Regions from separate parts of the Streptomyces sp. NPDC049970 genome, predicted to be linked through region 2. Evidence: riboswitches for the same ligand, from Rfam matches in the RefSeq annotation. Region 2 holds a riboswitch; the other holds the start of a gene.
The links. A riboswitch is a leader RNA that binds a small molecule or an ion and turns the genes downstream of it on or off. The one in region 2 is predicted to bind cobalamin.

Region 1: linked by a shared signal. The riboswitch ahead of AB0I83_RS22885 (ABC transporter substrate-binding protein) and the one ahead of AB0I83_RS14960 (ABC transporter substrate-binding protein) in region 2 are both predicted to bind cobalamin.

Annotation. Positions count from the first base shown of each region.
Region 1 is NZ_JBFALP010000014.1:66,087-77,016, reverse strand. It holds gene AB0I83_RS22915 (sulfite oxidase) at 1-103, shown strand, start outside; gene AB0I83_RS22910 (NAD(P)-dependent oxidoreductase) at 108-1,004, opposite strand; gene AB0I83_RS22905 (adenosylcobinamide amidohydrolase) at 1,052-1,774, opposite strand; gene AB0I83_RS22900 (PRC and DUF2382 domain-containing protein) at 2,016-3,002, shown strand; gene AB0I83_RS22895 (ABC transporter ATP-binding protein) at 3,060-3,881, opposite strand; gene AB0I83_RS22890 (iron chelate uptake ABC transporter family permease subunit) at 3,902-4,909, opposite strand; gene AB0I83_RS22885 (ABC transporter substrate-binding protein) at 4,981-6,027, opposite strand; cobalamin riboswitch at 6,085-6,272, opposite strand; gene AB0I83_RS22880 (hypothetical protein) at 6,360-6,521, opposite strand; gene AB0I83_RS22875 (acyl-CoA dehydrogenase) at 6,518-8,362, opposite strand; gene AB0I83_RS22870 (carbohydrate kinase) at 8,402-9,349, opposite strand; gene AB0I83_RS22865 (type B 50S ribosomal protein L31) at 9,487-9,750, opposite strand; gene AB0I83_RS22860 (ABC transporter substrate-binding protein) at 9,910-10,785, opposite strand.
Region 2 is NZ_JBFALP010000006.1:329,901-340,830, reverse strand. It holds partial or broken gene AB0I83_RS14985 (TetR/AcrR family transcriptional regulator) at 1-567, opposite strand, end outside; gene AB0I83_RS14980 (alkene reductase) at 1,036-2,133, opposite strand; gene AB0I83_RS14975 (GH92 family glycosyl hydrolase) at 2,474-4,822, shown strand; gene AB0I83_RS14970 (ABC transporter ATP-binding protein) at 4,917-5,720, opposite strand; gene AB0I83_RS14965 (iron ABC transporter permease) at 5,717-6,793, opposite strand; gene AB0I83_RS14960 (ABC transporter substrate-binding protein) at 6,829-7,860, opposite strand; cobalamin riboswitch at 7,902-8,085, opposite strand; cobalamin riboswitch at 8,234-8,362, shown strand; gene AB0I83_RS14955 ((2Fe-2S) ferredoxin domain-containing protein) at 8,459-8,827, shown strand; gene AB0I83_RS14950 ((2Fe-2S)-binding protein) at 8,919-9,605, shown strand; gene metE (5-methyltetrahydropteroyltriglutamate--homocysteine S-methyltransferase) at 9,706-10,930, opposite strand, start outside.

The sequences.
Region 1 (10,930 bases), on a different contig from region 2:
GGCGACGGACCGGTCGGGGCGTACCCAGCCCGCGACGGCGGCCCACAACACGCAGGGCTATCTCTTCGACGCGGTGGTGAGGCATCCGGTGACCGTCGTCTGACGCGCTATTCGGCGCGGCCCGCGTAGTACGTGGCGATCATGTCCTGGTCCCCGTGTCCGGCCGCCTCCGCACGGGTGAACCGCTCGGCGGAGGCGGCGACCAGGTCCAGCCTGACCCCGGACGCCTCGGCGGCGTCCAGGATCAGCCGGGTGTCCTTGAGCGCCGTGGAGAGTGCGAAGCTCGGGCCGAGGTCGCCCGAGAGCACGGCGGCCGACTTGCCCTGCAGATACGGCGTGTCGAGCGGTCCCCCCTTCATCGCGTCCAGGAAGAGCCGCGGGTCGAGCCCGAGGCCCTCGGCGAGGTTGAGGCACTCCGCCACGCTGTTGACCATGTTGATCACCCAGGTGTTGGCGACGAGTTTGAGCCGGGTGGCCGCGCCCGGTTCGTCGCCGACCCACAGGGTGCGCTGTCCGATGGCCTCCAGCACGGGCAGTGCCGTCGCGCGGGCACCGGACGGGCCGGCGACGAAGACGGTGAGCGCGCCCTGCTCGGCGGGCTGCTTGGTGCCGGACACCGGGGCGTCGAGGTAGACCAGGCCCAGGCCGGAGGCCCGGTGCGCGAGGTCGGCCGTGGCGTCGATGCCGACGGTGGAGCACTGCAGCCAGATCTGCCCGGGGCGCAGCCCGGGTGTCGCGGCGGTGAGCGTCTCCGTCACGGACCGGCCGTCGTTCAGCACGGTGAGGACGACGTCGGCGCCGCGCACCGCTTCCTCGGCGGTGCCGGCCACCGTGGCGCCGTGCGCGGCCAGAGGCTCCGCCTTGGCCCGCGTGCGGTTCCAGACCCGGACGGGGAGCCGGGCCCTGAGCAGGCTCAGGGCCATCCCGGATCCCATGATCCCGGTGCCCAGGACCGCGACGGTCGGCGTGCCCGGGGCTGCGTCCGCGGAGTGCGGGGTGGTCATGGGAGGTTCCCTTCGTCGATGCGGACCGGTCACGGGACCGGCGGGTCTCAAGCCTGCCGCAGCGCGGTGTCAAGTACGGCGCCGTGTACGGCTCTGGCGAGTCGCGCGCCCCAGCGCGAGCGCGGCCCCGCGAACGGTTCGCCGGGCCGGTCCCCGGGGTCGGGCGCGGCGACGCACACCGCGTCGGTCGGTGTGCCGGAGCAGTCGAGTCCGGCGTCCAGGAGCGCCTGGACCTTCGCCTCGGTGGCGGTCGCCACCGCGTTGACGAGAGCGGCGTCGCAGAGGGCGACGGGAAACGTGACGACGATGTTCACGGTGCCCGGCGGCAGCGGTCCGACGGAGCCCTCGGCAGGCACCGCCGCCCACCCCCGTACTCCGAGCCCCCCGGTGACCGTGGCCCTCACCCCGCCGTCGTCCGCGGTGGTGTACGCGGTCACGTCGGCGGCCGTCATCAGCCCGGCGCCGGGACCGGTGAGCCCCTCGGCCGCCGCGATCTCCGCCAGGTGGCGGTCGGGGTCGAGCCGGGGATAGCCACCGGGCACCTGGGCGTTCAGGATCCAGCCGCGTGGTCCGATCCCACCGCCGAGCACGGCGCTGCTGCACACCCGCCAGCCGGTTCCCAGCCGCCAGACGAGGTGGTGGAGGCCGACGCCGTCCTCCTGCCGGGCCAGCAGTTCGCCGCGCTGCCTCGGCAGGTCGATACGTGCGGAACCGATGGCGCACCCCCGGTGCAATGGCCCGCCGACGGTCGGCGAATGCGCGTCAATCATACGGTCGGGCCGGGGCGCGGGAAGCGGCGCACCCAGGAGGGCGCTCACCCGAATGGCGTAACCCGGGCCGTGGGCCGCGAGCCGCGTGGAGCGGGGCCACCGCCCATCCCGGGTGTCCCGGACCGCTCGCCGACCGGGCCGGGAAGTTGCAGCGTCCAACCGGGTGAGGCGCGATGGAATCCGGACGCGCCTCCCCTGCTGGACCCACCTACAGGACGCGCCCGGGCGAGGAGGAATCGGCATGGGAGCCGCTGACGGTTTCACGGATTCCGGAGAACTCGACGGTCTGACCGTCTACGACAGTGACGGCGAGAAGGTCGGCACGGTCGGGCGGGTGTACGTCGACGACGACACCGGCAAGCCGGACTGGATCACGGTCAAGACCGGCATGTTCGGCATGAAGGAGAGCTTCGTTCCGCTCGCCGGAGCCCGGCGTGTGGGGTCCGACCTGCACATCTCGCATCCGAAGGAGCGCGTCAAGGAGGCCCCCCGGGTCGACGCGGACGCGCACCTGTCCGTCGCGGAGGAGGAGGAGCTCTACCGGCACTACGGGCTGAGCAGGAAGGGCACCGGGACCGGCGGTGACGGGCGCACGGCCTCCGGGACCGGCACGGCGGCCATGGGCGCCGCCGGAGCGGCCGGGGCCGCCGGCGCGGCGAAGGGCGGCCGGACGAAGCCCACCGACACCACAGCCGGCATGGGCACCACCGGTGCCGGCGCGGGTGGGCACCGCGACATGGACACGTCCTCCACGTCGCGCCCGCTCGCGGGAGCCGGAGCCGAGCGGTCCGCCGGGGGCGCCGGTGGCCAGGAGGAGATGATCCGGTCCGAGGAGCAGCTCCAGGTCGGTACGGAGGAGTACGAGAGCGGCCGGGCCCGCCTGCACAAGTACGTCGTCACCGAGAACGTCACCAGGACGGTGCCCGTGTCGCACGAGGAGGTACGCGTGGTGCGCGAGCCTTTCCAGCCGGACGAGAAGGCGACGGGTACCGCGGGCCGGACCGACCTCGGTGAACAGGACGTCGAGGTCACCCTGCACGCAGAACGAGCCACCGTCCGCAAGGAGGCTGTCCCGGTGGAGCGGGTCCGTCTCGAGACCAGCAAGGTCACCGAACAGAAGGAAGTCTCCGCCGAGATCCGCAAGGAGAAGATCGACTACGCGGACGGCAAGGACATGGGCAGCGGCAAGGACATGGGCGGCGAGTTCGGCCAGGGACGTCGTCGCTGACCCCTCACACAGCGGCCACGCGCCGCACGACCACAGCGAGGGGCGGACCCGGGAGGTTCACGGGGCCGTCCCTTCGTCGCGTCGCCGTGCTCCGGGGACGGCGCGGCCCGGCAGGAAGCGTACGGCGGGCCGGCCGTCCGGTCCTTCCGGTGTGACGACGGCGCGCACCCGGTAGACGTCGGCGATGAGTTCCTCGGTGATGACCTCCGAGGGCGTTCCGCCGGCCACCACCCGGCCTTCCCTCATCACGGTGATCCGGTCGCAGAACATGGCGGCCAGGTTGAGGTCGTGGAGCGCGACGACCGCGGTCACGGGGAGCGCGGCGACCAGGGACAGCAGCTCCAGCTGGTGCTGGATGTCCAGATGGTTGGTCGGCTCGTCCAGCAGGAGTTCGCGCGGCTCCTGGGCGAGTGCCCGGGCGATCTGGACGCGCTGCCGCTCGCCTCCTGACAGGGTGTGCCAGGACTGCCCGGCGCGGTCGGCGAGTCCGGTGCGCGCCAGCGCATCGCGTACGGCGGCCTCGTCCTCGGGCCCCGGCGCGGACCAGGCGCGCCGGTGCGGGATGCGGCCGAGGCGTACGACGTCCAGGACGTTCAGGTCGACCTGGGTGACCGCGTGCTGGTCGACCACGGCCACACGACGGGCCACGGCTCTGCGGCCGGTGTCGGCGAGGGTGCGGCCGTCGAGGGTGACCACGCCCGCGCCGGGGGTGAGTACGCCCGCCATCACCCGCAGCAGGGTGGTCTTGCCCGAGCCGTTGGGACCCAGGAGGCCGACGGTGGCGCCGGGCGCCGGCGAGACGCTCACCCCGTCCAGCACGATCCTTCCGCCGGCCTCCCTGCTGACCCGTGCCGCCCGCAGGCCCTCGCCCGGAGACACGGCCGCGGGCTTCTCCCGCGTCACGCGCTCCTCCGGGTGCGGTAGAGGACCAGGACGAAGGCGGGCACCCCGATCAGCGAGGTGACCACCCCCACCGGCACCTCCTGCGGGTCGAGGACGGTCCTGGCCAGGGTGTCGACCCAGACCAGGAACACGGCCCCGGCCAGTGCGGTCACCGGCAGCAGCCTGCGGTGCCCCGAGCCGGTCAGCGCCCGGGCCGCGTGCGGCAGCACGAGACCGACGAAGCCGATGGCGCCCGCCGAGCTGACGAGGGCCGCGGTCAGCAGCGCGGTCGTGCAGAGCAGCACGATCCGGGTGCGGGCGACGTGGACCCCGAGTGCGGCGGCCGCGTCCTGGCCGAAGGCGAAGGCGTCGAGGGTGCGGGCATGGCCGAGGCAGATCAGCAGCGTGACGGCCAGGACGGCGGAACACAGCCACACGTCGCTCCAGCCGACCCCGCTCAGGGAGCCGAGCAGCCAGAACAGGACGCCGCGTGTCTGCTCCGCGTCGGCGGCGGTCATCACGACGAAGGAGGTCAGGGCGGAGAAGAGCTGCATGGCCGCGACGCCGGACAGGACGACACGGTCGGTGGAGCCGCCGAGGGTGTGGCTGAGCAGCAGCACGAGGGCGAAGGAGAACAGGGCCCCGACGAACGCGCCCGCCGAGACGGGCACCGCTCCCCCGCCGACGCCCAGGACCACGACCACGACCGCCCCGGTGGACGCGCCGGAGGAGACGCCGAGGACGAACGGATCGGCCAGCGGGTTGCGCAGCAGGGACTGCATCACGGTGCCGCACACCGCGAGCCCGGCCCCGCACACCGCGGCGAGCAGGGTGCGGGGCATGCGCAGGTTCCAGATGATGCCGTCCCGGATGGGGGTCAGCCGGGCCTCTCCGACGCCGAGGTGGGAGGCCACCGCGGACCACACGTCCGGGACGGAGATGCGCGCGGGGCCGATCGTGACGGCGACCGCGACGGACAGGAGGAGCAGGGCCGCACCGGCGGTCCACACCAGGCCGTCGCGCAGGACACCGGATCCGGCCGCCCGGCCGGTGGGCGCCGACTCGGGGGCGACGGTCGGCGCGGGTCGGGTGTCCGTCACTCCGCGAGTCCGAACGAGCGCAGCCCGGCCGCGACGCGTTCCACGCCCTCCACGGTCCGGATGCCGGGGTTCATGGCCTGGCCGCTGAGCAGGACGTACCGCTTGTGCCGCACGGCGTCCATGTTCCTGGTGGCGGGGTTGGACTCCAGGAACGCGATCTTCTTGCGGGCGCTCTCGGCGGTCTGCGACTTTCGGGTCAGGTCGCCGATGACCAGCACGTCGGGGTTGCGGTCCGCGACGGTCTCCCAGTTGATCTGGGGCCACTCCTCGTGCGTGTCGTCGAAGACGTTCTCCGCCCCGAGTTCCCCGGTGATGATGCCCGGAGCCCCGCAGCATCCCGCCAGGTAGGGGGATTCGGAGTTGGCGAACCAGTAGAGCAGCGTGGCGTCGGACGCGTCGGTCCGGGTGGTGGCCGCCGTGATCCGGGCCCTCAGCTCGGAGACGAGCGCGTCGCCCCGTTCCGGGACCCCGAACAGCCTTGCCAGGTCCCGCACTTCCGTGTAGACGCTGTCCATGGTCAGGGGCTCGGTGCGGGAACCGTCGCCGCTGCCGCTGTTGTCCTTGGCCGTGCAGTCGGCGGGCGAGACGTAGGTGGGCACTCCGAGGTCCTCGAACTGCTCGCGGGGCGCCACACCGCCCTTGCCGAGGGTCGACTCGAACGAGGCGCTGACGAAATCGGGTTCCAGGCCGAGGACCTTCTCCGACGAGGGGCGGTTCTCCGCGATGCGGGGGACCTTCGCGTTGGCCTTCTCCAGCCCCTCCATCACCGGGTCGGTCCAGGTGGAGGTGCCCGCCAGCCTGTCCTGGAGGCCGAGCGAGAGCAGGATCTCCGTCGATCCCTGGTCCAGGGAGACCGCGTGGTGCGGGGCGGCGGCGACGGTCACGGTGCGTCCGCAGTTCCTGAGCGTCACCGGGTAGCCGTCGGCGCCCGCGCCGTCTGCGGAGCGGGAGGAGCCGCCGCCGTTGCCGCCGCAGGCGGCCAGCAGGACAAGTCCCGCGATGAGCAGGGTGGTTCGGCGTACGGCGGTGGCTATGGGCGGCACGGAGTCCCTCGGCGTCTCTGGGCTCTTGCGCGAAGCCCGGTACGGAGTTCCGCTCCCGGTGCGGAAGCGGGTGCCAGCAGGTCTTCGGACTCGGGTTCGTCCGGGCGGAGCGCCTTCCCGGGGCACCCGAGGGTGTCCCAGTGGCCGTGGCCCCGCCCGTCCCCCTCACCGCTGCGCGTCAGCTCCGGATTCGCACCGGATTCCCTGACTCCACGTGGAGTACGACTGGCTTCTGCAAGTTATCACGCGGTGTTCCGACGGATTCCGGGACCGTGCCAGGAACGGCGGCGGGTGCGGCGGAGTCCGTCCCCGCGCACCCGCCGCCGGACGTCTCAGGGGTGGGGGCGAACCGATTCGCCGCCGGTCGCGGACGACTTCCCGCACCGGCGCGAGAGCACCGACACGGTTCCCCAGTAGGCCAGCAGGACGGCACGGAGGACCAGGATCTCCAGGCTCTCGCCCACCAGGCCGCGTGCCGTGCGGAGGCCGCTCATCGGGCCTCTCCCCCACCGGCGTGCCAGGATGCCCGGGGATCGTCGTACGCGTCGGCGTAACCGGGTCCCGCGATCGGCCAGTCGGCCAGCAGCTCGGCGGGCAGGGCGAAGGAGCCGGCCAGTTCCTGTGCGTGCGCGGCGACGGTCGCGACCAGTTCCTCGGCGGTCTCCGCGAGGGACTCGACCTGATCGCGGCTCAGGAACCCGGCGGCCAGCAGGTCGCCGCTGTTGCGGGCCACCCACTCGACGGCGAACAGCCGCTCCAGCTCCCCCAGCCGCTCCTTGGCCGCCCCTTCCGGCAGAGCGGAGCGCGCGTCGGAGAACGCCTCGGCGGCCTGGAGGTACGCGAAGGCCTCGACACCGCGCAGGGCCGGCCCCGAGGCCGCGTTCCACCGCCCGAGGGCGTCGGCGTCGGGCACCCGCAGCGCCCGGGCCCTGGCCCGGGCGAACCAGGTGTCCCGCACCGCGGCGAGGAGGGTGCGCAGGAAGCGCGGGTCGCTCAGGTCGCCGGGCCCAGGGACGGCGGTGGACTCCCGACCGGGGTCGGCGGCGAAGAGCATGTCGGCGGCCGCCTTGGCGTACAGGGCGATGTTGTCTCCCTCCGCGGTGATGGCGCCCTCCACCCCGGTGACCAGCTCGGTCATGCCGTTGTTCTCCAGCAGGGCCTGAGCACCGCAGCGTTCGCGGCTCTGCACGATGACCTCTCGGGCGCGCCAGGTGATCCAGGCCTTCGCCACGTCGACGAGCGTGCCGGCCTCCGTACGGCCGCTCTCGTCCGTACAGCTCTCCCACCGGTCCTGCGCTCTGAGGTGCAGGAGGCTCATGGCGAAGACCGTGGCCATGGCCGAGGCGAGCGGCCCGTGGTGGGTCCGGTAGGCGTTGACCGGCACCTTCGGTGTGCCCCGGGAACCGGAGACGAGCCGGTGGCCGCCGTACCGCACCGCGACCGCCAGGGTCGCGCGGGCCGAGCCCGCGGCGCAGGCGCTCATGGAGATCCGGCCGGGGGTGACCCGCCCGATGGTCGTCAGGAAGCGCCGCCGCCTGTCCCCGGGCCCGGTCCTGAACTCGCCCTGCGCGCCCGCTCCTTCGCCGTCGCCGAGCAGGGCGTCCCGCGCGAGGAACAGCTGGTCGAACGAGGTGAGGCAGTGGTCGACGGGGCTGCCCATCCGCGCCGGCAGCTGCCGGACCCGTACGCCCGGCAAGGGCCGCACGTCGTCGGTGAGCCGCACCAGGAAGAGGCGTACGCCGTGGTCCGTGCCGTCGGCCAGCAGGCGGGCGGCGACCAGACCGGACTTGGCACCGCCCGCGGGGCCGGTGTTGGGCATGAACTTCTGCGCGCCCGCGTTGGGGGTGTGCAGGACGAATCCGTCCCGTTCGCCGTCGTAGGTCGCGGTGGTCTCCATGGCCGCAGCGTTGTTGCCGTGGGCCACCTCCGTGCAGAGGTAGGTGCCGATGCGCCGCATGGAGAGGTAGTCGGAGAGGTCGCGGCGGCCGGCTCGGTCGTGGTCGAGGAGACTGCCGAGGAACAGGTTGTAGTGGATGCCCGCGACGGTGGTGAGCGCGGGGTCCACCGGGCCGAGCCAGGCGTGCAGGGCGGCCAGCGCCCGGAGGTCGGCGGCGAGGCGTGCTCCGCTGTCGAGCGACCGGTTGAGGATGCGCAGCCGGTCGTAGGCGAGTTCCAGTCGCTCCTCGGGTGTTCCCCCCGCGGGGCGGCGGAACGGTTCTGTGCTGATCAGCCGCTGCCAGAAGCCGTGCTCACGACGGAATTCGGGACCGAGGAGGACGCCGGTCAGCAGATCGGCGGTGGAGGGTGGGGCGGAGTCGGTAAGGGTCACGGTCATACCGAGTTGAACGACCGGGGTGGGGCGAGGACACCCTCGTCACCCGGGGGCAGGGACGCTGGTCAGAGCCGCTGCCAGCTCCGCCCGGTCGGGAGGCAGGGCGCCGGACCGCCCCACCGTGACGGCGGCGGACGCCACCGCGTGGCGCAGCACGTCTCCCAGCACGGCCGTGTCCATGGACCGCAGCCGGGTGCGGCCCCGCTCTCCGAGCAGCCCGCGCGAGGCGAGGGCGTGCAGCGTGCCGGACATGAAGGCGTCGCCGGCCCCCACCGTGTCCGCGACCCGGACGGACGGCGCGCCGACGCGCACCACCGTGTCGCGCAGGAACGCCAGCGCGCCGCCGGCACCCGTGGTGAGGAGGACCACGGCCGGCCCGGCGCGCAGCCAGCGGGCGGCGGCGTCTTCGGGTTCCTCGTCCGGGTACAGCCGGCGCAGGTCCTCGTCGCTGGCCTTGGCGATGTCGCAGACCGCGACGAAGCGCTCGGCCCGGCGTACCGCTCGGGCGCGGTCTCCCGTCAGCCCGGCACGCACGTTGGGGTCGTAGCTGACGGTCGCGTCCGTCCGCAGCGTCTCCACCAGGTCCAGGACGGTGGCCGCGCCCGGTTCGAGTCCGGTGGCGAGGGAGCCGGTGTGGACGTGCCGCGGCGGCTCCCCCGGCCGCTCCACCGCGCCCAGGGTCCAGGTGATGTCGAAGCTGTACGTGGCCCGGCCCTCGTCGTCCAGTTCGACCGTGGCGGCCGGGGTGGGCGCCGGGCTCCCGTCCGTCAGCACCCGCACCCCCGCGGCGGCGAGGTGGTCCCGGATCAGCCGCCCGTGGGCGTCGGGGCCGAGCTGGGTGACCAGCGTGGTGGCGCGGCCGAGCCTGGCCAGTCCGTACGCGACGTTCGCGGGGCTCCCGCCGGGGTGGGTCCGCTCCGGCGCGCCGGGAAGCCGGACGACGTCGGCGACGCATTCACCGATGACCAGCAGGGCGGGGCTGTCGGGCATGGGCGGTGGTTCTCCTGGGGGCGCGGGCGGCGGTGCGCGGTGGGGCACGGCGGTCGCGGGACGCGCCGCCGCCGATCTGCCCGGTGCGTACGGGCCCGCGGGGACCCGGGGTCCGGCGGGCCGCGGGGACGCGTCGCTCAGGAGGCGCCCTCGCGTCCCTCGTCCCCGTACCGGCGTTCGAACTTCGCGACCTGGCCCTCGGTGTCGACCACCCGCGCCCTGCCCGTGAAGAAGGGGTGGCTCTCGGCGGAGATCTCGACGTCGACGACGGGGTAGCTGTTGCCGTCGTCCCAGTCGATGGTCTGCTCGCTCGACGCGGTGGACCGGGTCAGGAAGGCGTACCCGGCGGATCGGTCGCGGAAGACCACGGGACGGTACGACGGGTGCTTGTCCTGCTGCATGGCTGCTCCTGGGGGGTACGGGGATCTCGCGTCCCGGCTCCGGGCCAGCCTGGCCAACGGCGGGGGCCGGCGCGATCCGGGGCGTCCGTACGGAGCATCGGGCGGGCCACCGGGCGGCTCAGGGGTGCGAGCCGCCGGGTGCGACCTGCCCGATCCTGATCAGCCCGCCTGCTCCAGGGCGTCGGCCACGAGCCCGAGGAAGCGCGCGTGGGCCCTGGGGCTGCACACGGGCTCCGGATTCCACGGCACGGTACGCACCCGGCCGGCGGCCGCGAGCCACGCGGGCACGGCGATCTCGGCGAGGGGGACCGCGTTGGTGCGGACGTCCGCCAGGACGATGCCGGGCTCCAGCGCCGCGACCCCGTCCCAGTCGAGGGTGGCCCAGTTGACACCGGCGCCTTCGGGCGGCGCCGCGAGGGCGGCCCCGAGCTCGGCCAGGACCCGCAGCTCGGGCCACATCCGGGGCCGGGCGGCGTACGCCTGCTCCTGGCCCGCGGGTGACAGCGCCAGGACACGCGGCCCCTCGGGAAGGGCACGTGCCGCGGCACGCAGGCGCGCGCGGGCCGCTTCCAGGTCACGCACCGCGTCCGGCGGCGTCGAGCCGCCGAGCGCACGCGCGAGGCCGGCGAACCGCTCGGTGACGTGGTCCAGGGTGCGCGCCTGGCCCACGTCGATCACGACGACGGGGACGCTCTCCTCCAGGTGCTCGGCGGTGTCCGGGTCCAGTCCGTAGAGCTGGCCGTGGCCGTAGCTCACGGCGACGACCAGATCGGGTCGGCCGCGCAGCAGCGTGTCCGTGTCGAGGTCGTCCCCCGCGCCGCGGTAGTCGACGCCGTCCAGCGGCAGATCACCGGTCTTCGCGCGGTCGGGAGCCGCGCCGTCGTGTCCGGAGCCGAAGATCCCCTCGCACCGGACGCCGTGGTCCCACAGCGTCGCTCCCGCCTGGGTGTACGCCAGCACCCGGGACGGCCGTCGGTCCGCCACGGCCACCCGGCCCCGGTCGTCCTCGAAGCTCCACCCGCTCTGCTCCGCCATACCGCCTCACCCCTCCGGAACCGCGGCCTCGGCCCTCTCCGGGGCTCGCCGGTCGTTTCCTGCCCGGCCCACCGGCTCCTCACGCTCCGTGGACCGCCCCAGACAGGTGAGCGGCCCCGGGTCGGGGACGTCGATCGCCTGGAAG
Region 2 (10,930 bases):
GAGTTCGCGAAGGAGTCCGTGGGTGTCGTCGGACTCCGGAGCGCCGAGCGGCGCGACCAGCACCTCGCCGATCGCACCGGTGAGCGCCGCCGCGGTGATCTCGCCGTTCTGGGGCGGCAGCAGCCCCCGTTCCATGCCCTCCTCGACCACCTCGGCGAAGAGCGCGCGGTACCGGCGGCGGAACTCCAGGCGCTCGGCTCCGACGGCCGGTTCGGCCGGTGCGGCGAGCAGGGCGTACGCCTGCCCGCGGTTCTCCAGGGCGCGGCGGGCGAAGACCTGGACACCGGCAGTGAGGCGCTCGACCGGGTCCCCGGGGGCGCCGAGGACGGACCCCAGGACGTCCAGCTCACGGCCCGCCGCGCGCCGGAACACCTCGACGGCGAGCGCCGCCTTCGACGGGAAGTGCTGGTACACCGAACCGGCCGACATACCCGCCGCCTCGGCGACTGCGGTCACGGAGGCCCGAGCCCAGCCCACCTCGGCCACGACGGCAGCGGCGCCGGCCACGAGTCGGTCACGAGCGGCTTCGAGACGCCTGAGCTCTGCGGGGGTCTTCCGGTAGGCCACGAAAGAAGTGAACCATCATTCATAGTTTTCCGACAAGGCCTGCCGACTCTCACGAGGCCGGCCGACTACCAGCCGGTTCGGGCGAGCCTGCCGTCCCGGTTCGGAGCCGCCTCGGTACCCGCCCGCGGGTGCGGCCCGCTCGGCGCAGCCGCACGGGCGCGCCGTGTGTCAGGCGCCGGGGAGCACCCCGGCACCCGCCACCACCGAGTCGAGGTTGCCGTTCTTGGCCTCCACGCACTCCCGGTGGGCATTCCCGACCGGGACGCGCGCAAGCGGCGGGCGGAGAGACGCCGGGAGCACGGGCCGGCCCCCCCGTGCTCCTGTTGACCCCGGCCGCACGCGCGACCCGGAAACCGAATGGGCCCGCCGTGCGACCACCTGGAGGAGGCCCGCCTCGAACCGCCCGGTCGACCCACCGTCCGACTGACCGGATGGGCGGACGGACGAGGGAGTCGCGCGCCGTCCGTCTCAGCAGTGCGTGGGGTAGTCGGTGTATCCGACGGGCCCGCCCGTGTACATCGCGTACTTGGCGCGTACGGCGTTGACCGGCGCGCCGGTGCGCAGCCGTTCGACCAGGTCGGGATTGGCGAGGAACGGGCGGCCCAGGGCGATGAGGTCCGCGCCCGCGCAGAGGAGGCGCTCGGCCGCCTCCCTGCCTCCGTCGGCCGGGATCCGGTCGGTGGGCAGCACCGGGTTGGCGATGAGGGTTCCGGACCAGATCTCGCGCAGGCGGGAGAAGAGCGGCTCGTCGGGAGAGGCGAACGCGACGTGGAGGTAGGCGAGCCCCTTGCCGTCGTTGGCTTCGAGCAGCGCGGGGTAGACGGCGTCGGCATCGGTGTCCGTGACGCCGTTGACACTGTGGCCGGGCGAGATGCGCAGGCCGGTGCGCTCGGCCCCGATCGCGTCGATGACGGCGTCGATCACCTCGGAGGTGAAGCGGATCCGGTTCCCGACACTGCCGCCGTAACCGTCGGTGCGGTGGTTGGTGCCAGTGGTGAGGAACTGGTGGAGCAGGTAGCCGTTCGCGCTGTGCACCTCGACCCCGGCGAAACCCGCGTCGACGGCCCGCCGTGCCGTGGCGGCGAAGTCACGGATCGTCGTCCGGATGTCGTCGGGCGTCATCTCGCGTGGTGTTACTGCCTCCTGACGTCCCGTCGGGGTGTGGATCGACTCGGGCAGCGGGATCGGGGAGGGGGCGATCGGGGTGAGACCGCTGGTGTCGGGGTGGCCGACACGTCCGCCGTGCTGGATCTGGAGGAACATCGGTCCGCCGCCGGCCGCCCTGACGGCCTGGGTGACCTGGCGCCACCCGGCCGTGTGGGCGTCGGTGTGCAGGGCGGTGATGTTCGGATACGTCCGGCCGACCTGACTGGGGGTCGAGGCTTCGGCGATGATCAGACCGGCTCCGGCGCGCTGGGCGTAGTACTCGGCCATCAGCGGGGTGGCCGTGCCGTCGTCCTCGGCGCGGTTGCGGGTCATGGGCGCCATGACCAGGCGGTTCGCCAACGCGTGCCGACCGAGGCGGGTGGGGGAGAGGAGCAGGGAGGTCGTGGTCTCGGAGGTCATGCACGTACCGTAAAACCTGACACCGTTGCGACGATCAAGCGCAAGGGGGTGTGTTCCGCGTCATGCGGACGGGTGGGCCGACTCGTCGTACGGCGGCAGTCGCGCGGGGGACCGCACACCTCCGACGGTCGCCCCCCGGACGCATCCCCCGAATGCGCGGGAGCTGTCCCACGACCGGCGTGTGGTCCGGGACATCCCGGAGCGCCAGGGCCCCCGGTGTCCGGTCCAGGGCGGTCGCCCGCTCTTGCCGTAACTCTTGACGAGTACACGAATTCAGGCCAAGAATGATCGCGCAGTGCGATATGACAACGTTGTCTAAGGCTGGAGAGGCGTTCTTCCCATGAGATGGACCCACTTGATACGCGGTGCGGGGACGGCGGCCGCCACGGCCGCGCTCCTCGGAGCCGCCGTCGCCGCACCCGCCGCGGCGGACGGAGGGGCGCACTCCGAGCGCGGCCGGCTGACCGATCTGGTCAACCCGTTCATCGGAACAGAGAACGAGGGCAACACCTATCCGGGTGCCGCGGTCCCGTTCGGAATGGTGCAGCTCTCGCCCGACACCGGCCACAACACGGGGTACGACTACTCGGAGACCCACATCAGGGGCTTCTCCACCGTCCACATCTCCGGCGTGGGCTGCGGCCTCGGCGGCGACCTCCCCGTGCTGCCGACCACCGGTGACATCACGTCGACGGACAACGCCGCCTACGCGGCCGAGTTCAGCCACGACGACGAGAAGGCGAGCCCCGGCACCTACACCGTCGGCCTGAAGACCGGTATCAAGGCGGAACTGAGCGCCACCGAGCGCACCGGTGTGCAGCGCTACACGTTTCCCGCCACCGACAAGGCCAACGTCCTCATCAACGCGGGCCAGTCGCTGCACAAGACCGTGAACACCAAGGTCGAGATCCTCGACAGCCGCACCGTGCGCACGGCCATCACCGGCAGCGGCTTCTGCCAGGACACCAAGCCGTACACGGTCTACACGATCACGCGCTTCGACCGGCCCTTCGCCACCTCGGGCACGTGGAAGGGCGAGAAGGTCACCGAGGGTTCGAAGACCTCGGCCGCCGGCGACGAGCGCAACGGCGCCTTCCTGCGCTTCGACACGACCGAGGACCGCAGCGTCGAGGCGACCACGGCGATCTCCTACGTCGACGCCAAGGGCGCTGCCCTAAACCTCCGCGCGGAGGGCGGCCGTCCGTACGACAGGGTCGCACGCGCCGCACAGTCCGCCTGGGAGGACCGGCTCGGCGAGGTCCGGGCGCAGGGCGGCAGCGAGACCCTTCGCCGGACCTTCTACTCGTCCCTCTACCGTTCCTTCCTCGCGCCGAACATCGGCAGCGACGTCGACGGCCGCTACACCGGCTGGGACCAGAAGACCCACCGCGCCAAGGGTTTCACGTACTACCAGAACTGGTCGCTCTGGGACACCTACCGCACCCAGGCCCAGCTGCTGTCGCTCCTCGCGCCGAGCGAGTCACGCGACATGGCGATCTCCGTCATCAAGATCGACCAGGACAGCGGCTGGCTCCCCAAGTGGGGATACGGCACGGTCGAGACGAACATCATGACGGGCGACCCCGTCACGCCGTTCCTCACCAACGCCTACCAGCAGGGACTGCTCAAGGGGTACGAGGAGCAGGCCTACCGGGCGCTCAGGAAGAACGCCGACGGAGTGCCGTCGGCCGACTCCGCCCCTGTGGGCCGCGAAGCCAACAAGGAGTACCTCGCCGACGGTTTCGCGCCCTACATCAAGGGTCGCCAGCACGTGAAGCCCGGTGACTCCGACTACGACCACGGCGCCTCCGCGACCCTGGAGTACGCACTGTCCGACGCGATGCTCGGCCAGATGGCGAAGGAGCTGGGCCACGAGGCGGACGCCGAGCGCTACACGGAGCGCGCGCAGAACTACCGGAAGATCTTCGACAGTTCGACCGGCTTCTTCCGCGCCCGCGACGCCGCCGGCGACTTCACCGGACCCGTCGACCCCGCACAGAGCGAGGGCTTCCACGAGGGCACGTCCTGGCAGTACCAGTGGCTCGTCCCGCAGGACCTGCCCGGCATGGTCTCCCTGATCGGCGGCACCCAGGCCGCCAACGAGCGCCTCGACTCGTTCTTCGCCTACGACGAGCTCCTGAAGGACCCGGCGAAGACCGCCCGCGAGGTGTGGGTGAACGGGCCGTACGACTACTACAACGCGGACAAGTACAACCCGCAGAACGAACCCGACCTGATCGCCCCGTACACCTACCTCTCCACCGGCCAGCCCTCGAAGACGACCGACGTCGTGCACGCGGCGCTCACCCTCTTCACCGACGCCCCGACCGGCATGACCGGGAACGACGACCTCGGGACGATGTCCGCCTGGAACGTCCTGTCCTCGATCGGGATCTTCCCGGTCCAGCCGGGCACGGACACCTGGGGGCTCTCGACCCCCGTCTTCGAGCGGGTGGACCTCACCCTGGACCGCCGCTACTACCCCGAGGGCCGGCTGACCGTGAGGGCTCCGGGCACCTCCGACTCGGCGCGCTACATCCAGTCCGCCCGGACCGACGGGACCGCGTACGCGAAGACCTACCTGACCACCGAGGACATCCGCGGCACCCGCGACCTGTCCTTCGAGGTCGGTACGGCTCCCTCGCGGTGGGGCACTTCGGCGGACGCGGCACCGCCCGCCCTCGACTGACACCCCGCGGCTGTCCTGCCTTACCCAGGATCCGTCCCCTCGCCCGGCCTCCGGTCGGCCGAGGGGACGGATCCTTCCGCTGTGCCGGCCGCGACTACGCTCCGGCGGGTCCGTGGGGAGGCGGCCCCTCCGGCAGGAACGTCACATGGGGCGCCCCGGTCCGGGGGTGGACGGTCACCTCGCCCTCCACCCCGTACACCTCGGCGAGGAGACGCGGGGTCAGCACCTCGGCGGGCGTGCCCGAGGCGACGACCTCGCCCGCGTCGAGGACGTACAGACGGTCGCAGTGGTACGCGGCGAGGTTGAGGTCGTGCAGGGCGACCAGGACCGTGGCCGGCAGTCTCCTCAGCACGCCGAGGACCGACAACTGGTGCTTTATGTCCAGGTGGTTGGTCGGTTCGTCGAGGACCAGCAGCGAGGGCTGCTGGGCGAGTGCCCGTGCGATCAGGACGCGCTGGCGCTCGCCCCCGGAGAGTCGGTCGAAGGGGTGGTCCGCCAGCCCGGTGACGTCCACCGCGCCGAGCGCCGTCCCGATCAGCTCCGCGTCCTCGGCGGTGTCCCCCGCGAGCAGCCGTTTGTGCGGCGTACGGCCCATGGCGACCACCTCGCGCACCGTGAGGTCGAACTCCGCCCCCGGCTCCTGCGTCACCGCCGCCACCGTCCGGGCGAGTCGCCGCACCGGCAGCGACCAGGCATCCTGCCCGTCGACCCCGACCCGGCCGGCGGCGGGGCGCAGGACGCGGTAGACGGCGCGCAGCAGGCTGGACTTGCCGCTGCCGTTCGGCCCGACCAGGCCGATCACCTCACCGGGGCGAGCGGTCATCGACACGTCGCGCACCAGCTGATGGGCGCCGGCCGTGAGAGTGACCGAGTCGACGACGAGTTCGGCTGCCCTCATGCCACACCCTCGCCCGTGCCGCGCCGTGCGTCGCGGCGCATCAGCCAGAGGAAGAACGGCCCGCCGCACAGCGCCGTGAGCACCCCGACCGGGATCTCCATCGGTGCGGCCACCACACGCGCGGCGATGTCGGCCCAGACGAGGAACACCGCTCCGCCGAGCGCGGCCGTGGGCAGCACCCGGCGGTGGTCACCGCCGACGAACAGCCGCACGATGTGCGGGAGCATCAGACCGACGAAACCGATCGGCCCGGCAGCCGCCACCAGCACGCCGGTGACGAGGGAGAGCAGCACGAACATGCGCGACCGGAAGCGGCCCACGTCCAGGCCCATCGTGGTGGCGGCCTCCTCGCCGGCCAGCAACAGGTTCAGATTGCGTGCCTGCACGGAGAGGACACCGATGCCGAGCAGCAGCGCCGCGCCGGGCAGCCGGAGAGTGGCCCAGTCGACACCGCCGAGGCCACCGAGCGTCCAGGCGAGGATCGCGCGCGTCTCGTTCCCCCGGTCGCTGGTCAGCAGCAGCAGGTCCAGCACCGCCGTGAGTACGGCCGCGACCGCCACACCGGACAGCACCAGCCGCACGGACGTGATGCGGCCCCCCGTACGGGCGGTGGCGTACACCAGCAGCAGGGCACCCAGCGCTCCGGCGAACGCGGCGACCGGGAGCGACACCGGCCCGAACAGAGTCACCCCGAACACGATCACGGTCACGGCGCCGAGGGACGCCCCGGAGGAGACCCCCAACAGGTAGGGCTCCGCTAGGGGGTTGCGTACGAGTGCCTGCATCGCGGTCCCCACGACCGCAAGCCCGGCGCCGGTCACCACCCCGAGCAGGACACGTGGCGCCCGTACGTCCAGCACGATGGTCTCGCGGGCCCGCGACCAGTCCGGCGCGGACCGGTCGGCGCCCACGGCGTGCCACACGATTCCCCACACCTGGCCCGGCGGGACGTGCACCGAACCGATGGCCAGACCCGCGACGACGGATGCGAGAAGCACGGCGGTCAGGACGAGCAGGGCCACGGCGAACGTCCCCCCGCCCGCCGCGGTGCCACCCTTCGCGCGCCGTCCCACGGCAGGCTCCGCCGGGGTGCCCACGGCCGGAGCGGTCACCGGAAGCTCTCGGGGTGCAGCCCACGGGCGAGGTCCCCGACCGCGTACGCCGACCGGATCCCGACCAGGGTCGCGGTCAGCGGCAGGACGACGAACCGCTCGTTCCTGATCGCCGGCACATCCGCGAGCGCCGGCTGGGCGAGCAGGTACGCCTTCTTCTGCTCGACGCTCCCGGAACCCTCGTAGTCGTAGATGGCTATGGCCTCCGGCTTGCGCTCCACGACCTGCTCCCAGGAGACGTCCCCGAACACGTCGTCCAGATCGGCGAAGACGTTGCGGCCGCCGGCGAGCCGGATCAGCTCGGTCCCCAGGCTCCTGCCGCCCGCGGTGAAGGCCGACTTGTCGCCGCTGTCGTAGACGAAGACCGGCATGTCGGATTCGCCCTCGACGGCGGACGCGGCCTCGGAGACCCGCCCCTTCAGATCGGAGACCAGCGTGTCGGCGCGGTCGGACACACCGAAGATCGTGCCCACGGTGCGGATCTCGTCGTAGGTGTCCTCCATCGTCACCCGCTTCCTGCCGCAGTACTCGCGGTTGAGGTGGGTGTCGATCCCGGCGTCGGCGAACGCCTTGCGCGAGCGCCCCTCCTTGTCCGCGAACGCGCTGCCGTACCCGCCGTAGACGAGGTCGGGTTCCGCCTCCAGGACAGTCTCGAACGACGGTTCCCTCTCGGCCAGTTCGGGGACGGCCTCGTACTCCTGCTTCAACTCGGGCAGCACGGCCGAGTCGGGGAAGGCGGTACCGGCCAGGTGGTCGCCCAGGCCGAGTGCGAGCATCAGCTCCGCCGGGTGCTGGTGGATGGTGACCACCCGCGCCGGAGGCTCGGTGTACGTCGTCCTCACCCCGCAGTTGTCGATCGTGACGGGGAAGCCCTCGGACACCTGCACCCCGCCCTCCGGGCTTCCGCCCGCGCCACCGGCGGAGCCGCACCCCGTGGTCAGGGCGAGTGCCGCCAGCGCGAGCGCGCCTGCCGCGACCCGCGGGGACGTGCGTCGGCGGGGTCGAACGGCCTGCGGGGAAAGGGACATGGCTGTGAACACGTGAAGCCTCCTGGGGAGTCCGCGCTCCTCGGATCGGGCCCGCGACAGGCCAGTGTCCTGACTCCCGGATCGACGCTTCCCCTCGGCCTTCCCACGCGGCGCGCAGTGGCATGTCGAGGGTCGCACTCCCCGGTCACAGTGGCGGGACCGTGCCGGATTCACACCGGCTTCCTGTCTCCCGTCGCGGCGATGACCTGGTGATAGTACGTTCCGTCGGGGCGCGGTCAAGTGGGCGGTCCCGGCCTCCCGCCGCGCGCCCCGACGGAAAGGGCCGCCCCTGTGGCGGGTTCCCGGGACGCCGCGCCCGGCGGCCCCCTTCCGTCGGATGTCATGATGACCCACGACAGGGCGACGGCGGTCCGAGGAAGCCGGTGCGAATCCGGCGCGGTCCCGCCACTGTGACCGGCGAGTTGATCCGTCCCGTCCTTGGTGCCCCTCCGGACGGAGCGGTGAGGACGGGACGGACTTCGACCCGGGAGCCAGGAGACTCACGCGGTCGCCTCCTCGACGTACACCGGGGCGGATCTCCCCGGAGAGAGGGTGGTTCGGCGTGCCCGACAACCCGGCCCAGGAGGCTTCGGACACCGTGGTGGCGGTGAGGACGGCGGGCCCGGCCCCCTGCCGCATCGTCGTGTGCCGGGACTGCTGCTGCGGCAGTCCCAAGGTGACCGGAGTGGACCACGCGGCGCAGACGGCGCGGCTGCGCACCGAGGCACCGGTGCGGGTCTCCGAGTGCCTCGACGTGTGCGACCAGGCCAACGTCGTCGTCGTGCAGCCCTCCGCCGCCGGCCGGGCCGCCGGAGGCCGGCCGGTCTGGCTGGGACTGGTCAACGACCCTGACGCGACGGAGGACATCGCCGCCTGGGTGCGTGCGGGCGGCCCGGGCCTGGCGTCCAGGCCCGAGATCCTCGACCTCTACACCTTCCTGCCTCCCCGGCGCCGTGCGGCCACCTGAGGCCGGCGGCGCCCGGTGGACCGAGGTGCCGAAGCGGCCGGTCCGCGCGGAGCCGTCCACCAGGCGACGCACGGGGGAGAGGGCACCCGGCATGGCTGATCCGGCTCGGGCGCCCCAGGACGCCGTGGCGGCGGCGATGGAGGACGCGGCCGCCCTCGGGGGTTTCTTCGCCATGCGGACCGGTGGCCCCGGCGAGGGCTGGCACCCCGTCCAGGAGTCGTACGCCCGCGGGTTCGCCGACCTCGCCACGGCCGTCGCCGACCGGTACCGCACCAGGGATCCGCGCGTCGGCGTGTCCATCGCCCAACTGGGGCACGCGGCCCGCCTCTGGTCACCCGTGCTGGCCTGCGCCCTGCTCCACGGGATCGTGCTGGACCTCGACGCCCTGCAACGCGCCGACACCGGCTCGGCACTCAGGCTGCCGCACCCCGCCGGGTGGTACGCCGACCGGCTCCCGCACCGCGAACACGCCCTGAGCACCGAGGTGATGGGGCACCTGGCGGCGTTGGAGGCCGGGCTGGACGTCAAGATCGCCCCCCGCCTGCTGGACGGGAACGCGGCCTCCGCGCTGGCGGGTTCGGCCGGAGTGCTCCTGGCCGCCCGGCCCGGTCTGCGGACGCCGCTCACCCGCCTGGTCACGCGACTGCTCGGCACCGGAAGGCTCGTCGGTACGGGATCCCTGACCGGACCGGACCTGGCCTTCCGCCGTCGCAGTTGCTGCCTGTACTACCGGACACCGGCCGGTTCGAAGTGCGGGGACTGCTGTTTCGCCGACTGAGACGCGCCGGGCCCGTCACTCGGACCCGCGACACCGGCGGGAGGTCCGCCGGGCACCGGCCGGGGCGTGTCGCGCGCCCCGGCCGGCGCCGCCCGGTCGGTCAGGACCCGGACAGCTCACCACGGACCGTGCGTGCCGCGGCGACCAGATTCCCCAGCGCCGCACGGGTCTCGGGCCAGCCCCGGGTCTTGAGACCGCAGTCCGGGTTCACCCACAGCCGCTCCGCCGGGATGGCCTCCAGTCCGGTCCGGAGCAGGTCCGCGGCCTCCTCGGCGCCCGGCACCCGGGGCGAGTGGATGTCGTAGACGCCCGGTCCCGCCTCGCGCGGATACCCGTGGGCGGCGAGCTCGTGGGCGACCTGCATGTGGGAGCGGGCCGCCTCCAGGCTGATGACGTCGGCGTCGAGGTCGTCGATGGCCTGGATGATGTCGCCGAACTCGGCGTAGCACATGTGGGTGTGGATCTGGGTGTCCGGCCGCACGCCGCCGGTGGTGAGCCGGAACGACTCGGTGGCCCAGTCCAGATAGGCGGGACGGTCCGCCGCGCGGAGCGGCAGGGTCTCGCGCAGAGCGGGCTCGTCCACCTGGATGACGGACGTGCCCGCGGCCTCCAGATCGCCGACCTCGTCGCGCAGGGCCAGCGCGACCTGGCGGGCGGTGTCACCGAGCGGCTGGTCGTCGCGGACGAAGGACCAGGCCAGCATGGTGACCGGTCCGGTCAGCATGCCCTTGACCGGGCGGTCGGTGAGGGACTGGGCGTACGTCGTCCAGCGCACCGTCATCGGATCGGGGCGGGAGATGTCGCCGGCCAGCACCGGGGGACGGACGTAGCGGGTGCCGTAGGACTGGACCCAGCCGTGCCGAGTGGCGAGGTACCCCGTCAGCTGCTCGGCGAAGTAGTGCACCATGTCGTTGCGCTCGGGCTCGCCGTGCACGAGGACGTCGATGCCGGTCCTCTCCTGGAAGGAGATCACCTCGCCGATCTCGGCCTCGATGCGCTCCTCGTACCCGGCGGTGCCGATGCGTCCGGCCCGCAGGTCCGCGCGGGCCGTGCGCAGTTCGTCGGTCTGCGGGAACGAGCCGATGGTGGTGGTCGGCAGCAACGGCAGTCCGAAGCGGGCACGCTGGGCGGCGGCGCGCTCCCCGTAGGGGAGGGAGCGACGGCCGTCGGAGCCGGTGACGGCATCGGCCCTGGCCTGTACGACCGGGTCGTAGATGACCGGGGAGTCGGCGCGGGAGGCGAGGTCGGCCTGGTTGGCGGTGATCTCCGCGGCGATGGCGTCGGTGCCCTCGGCGAGTCCCTTGGCCAGAGTGGCGATCTCCCCG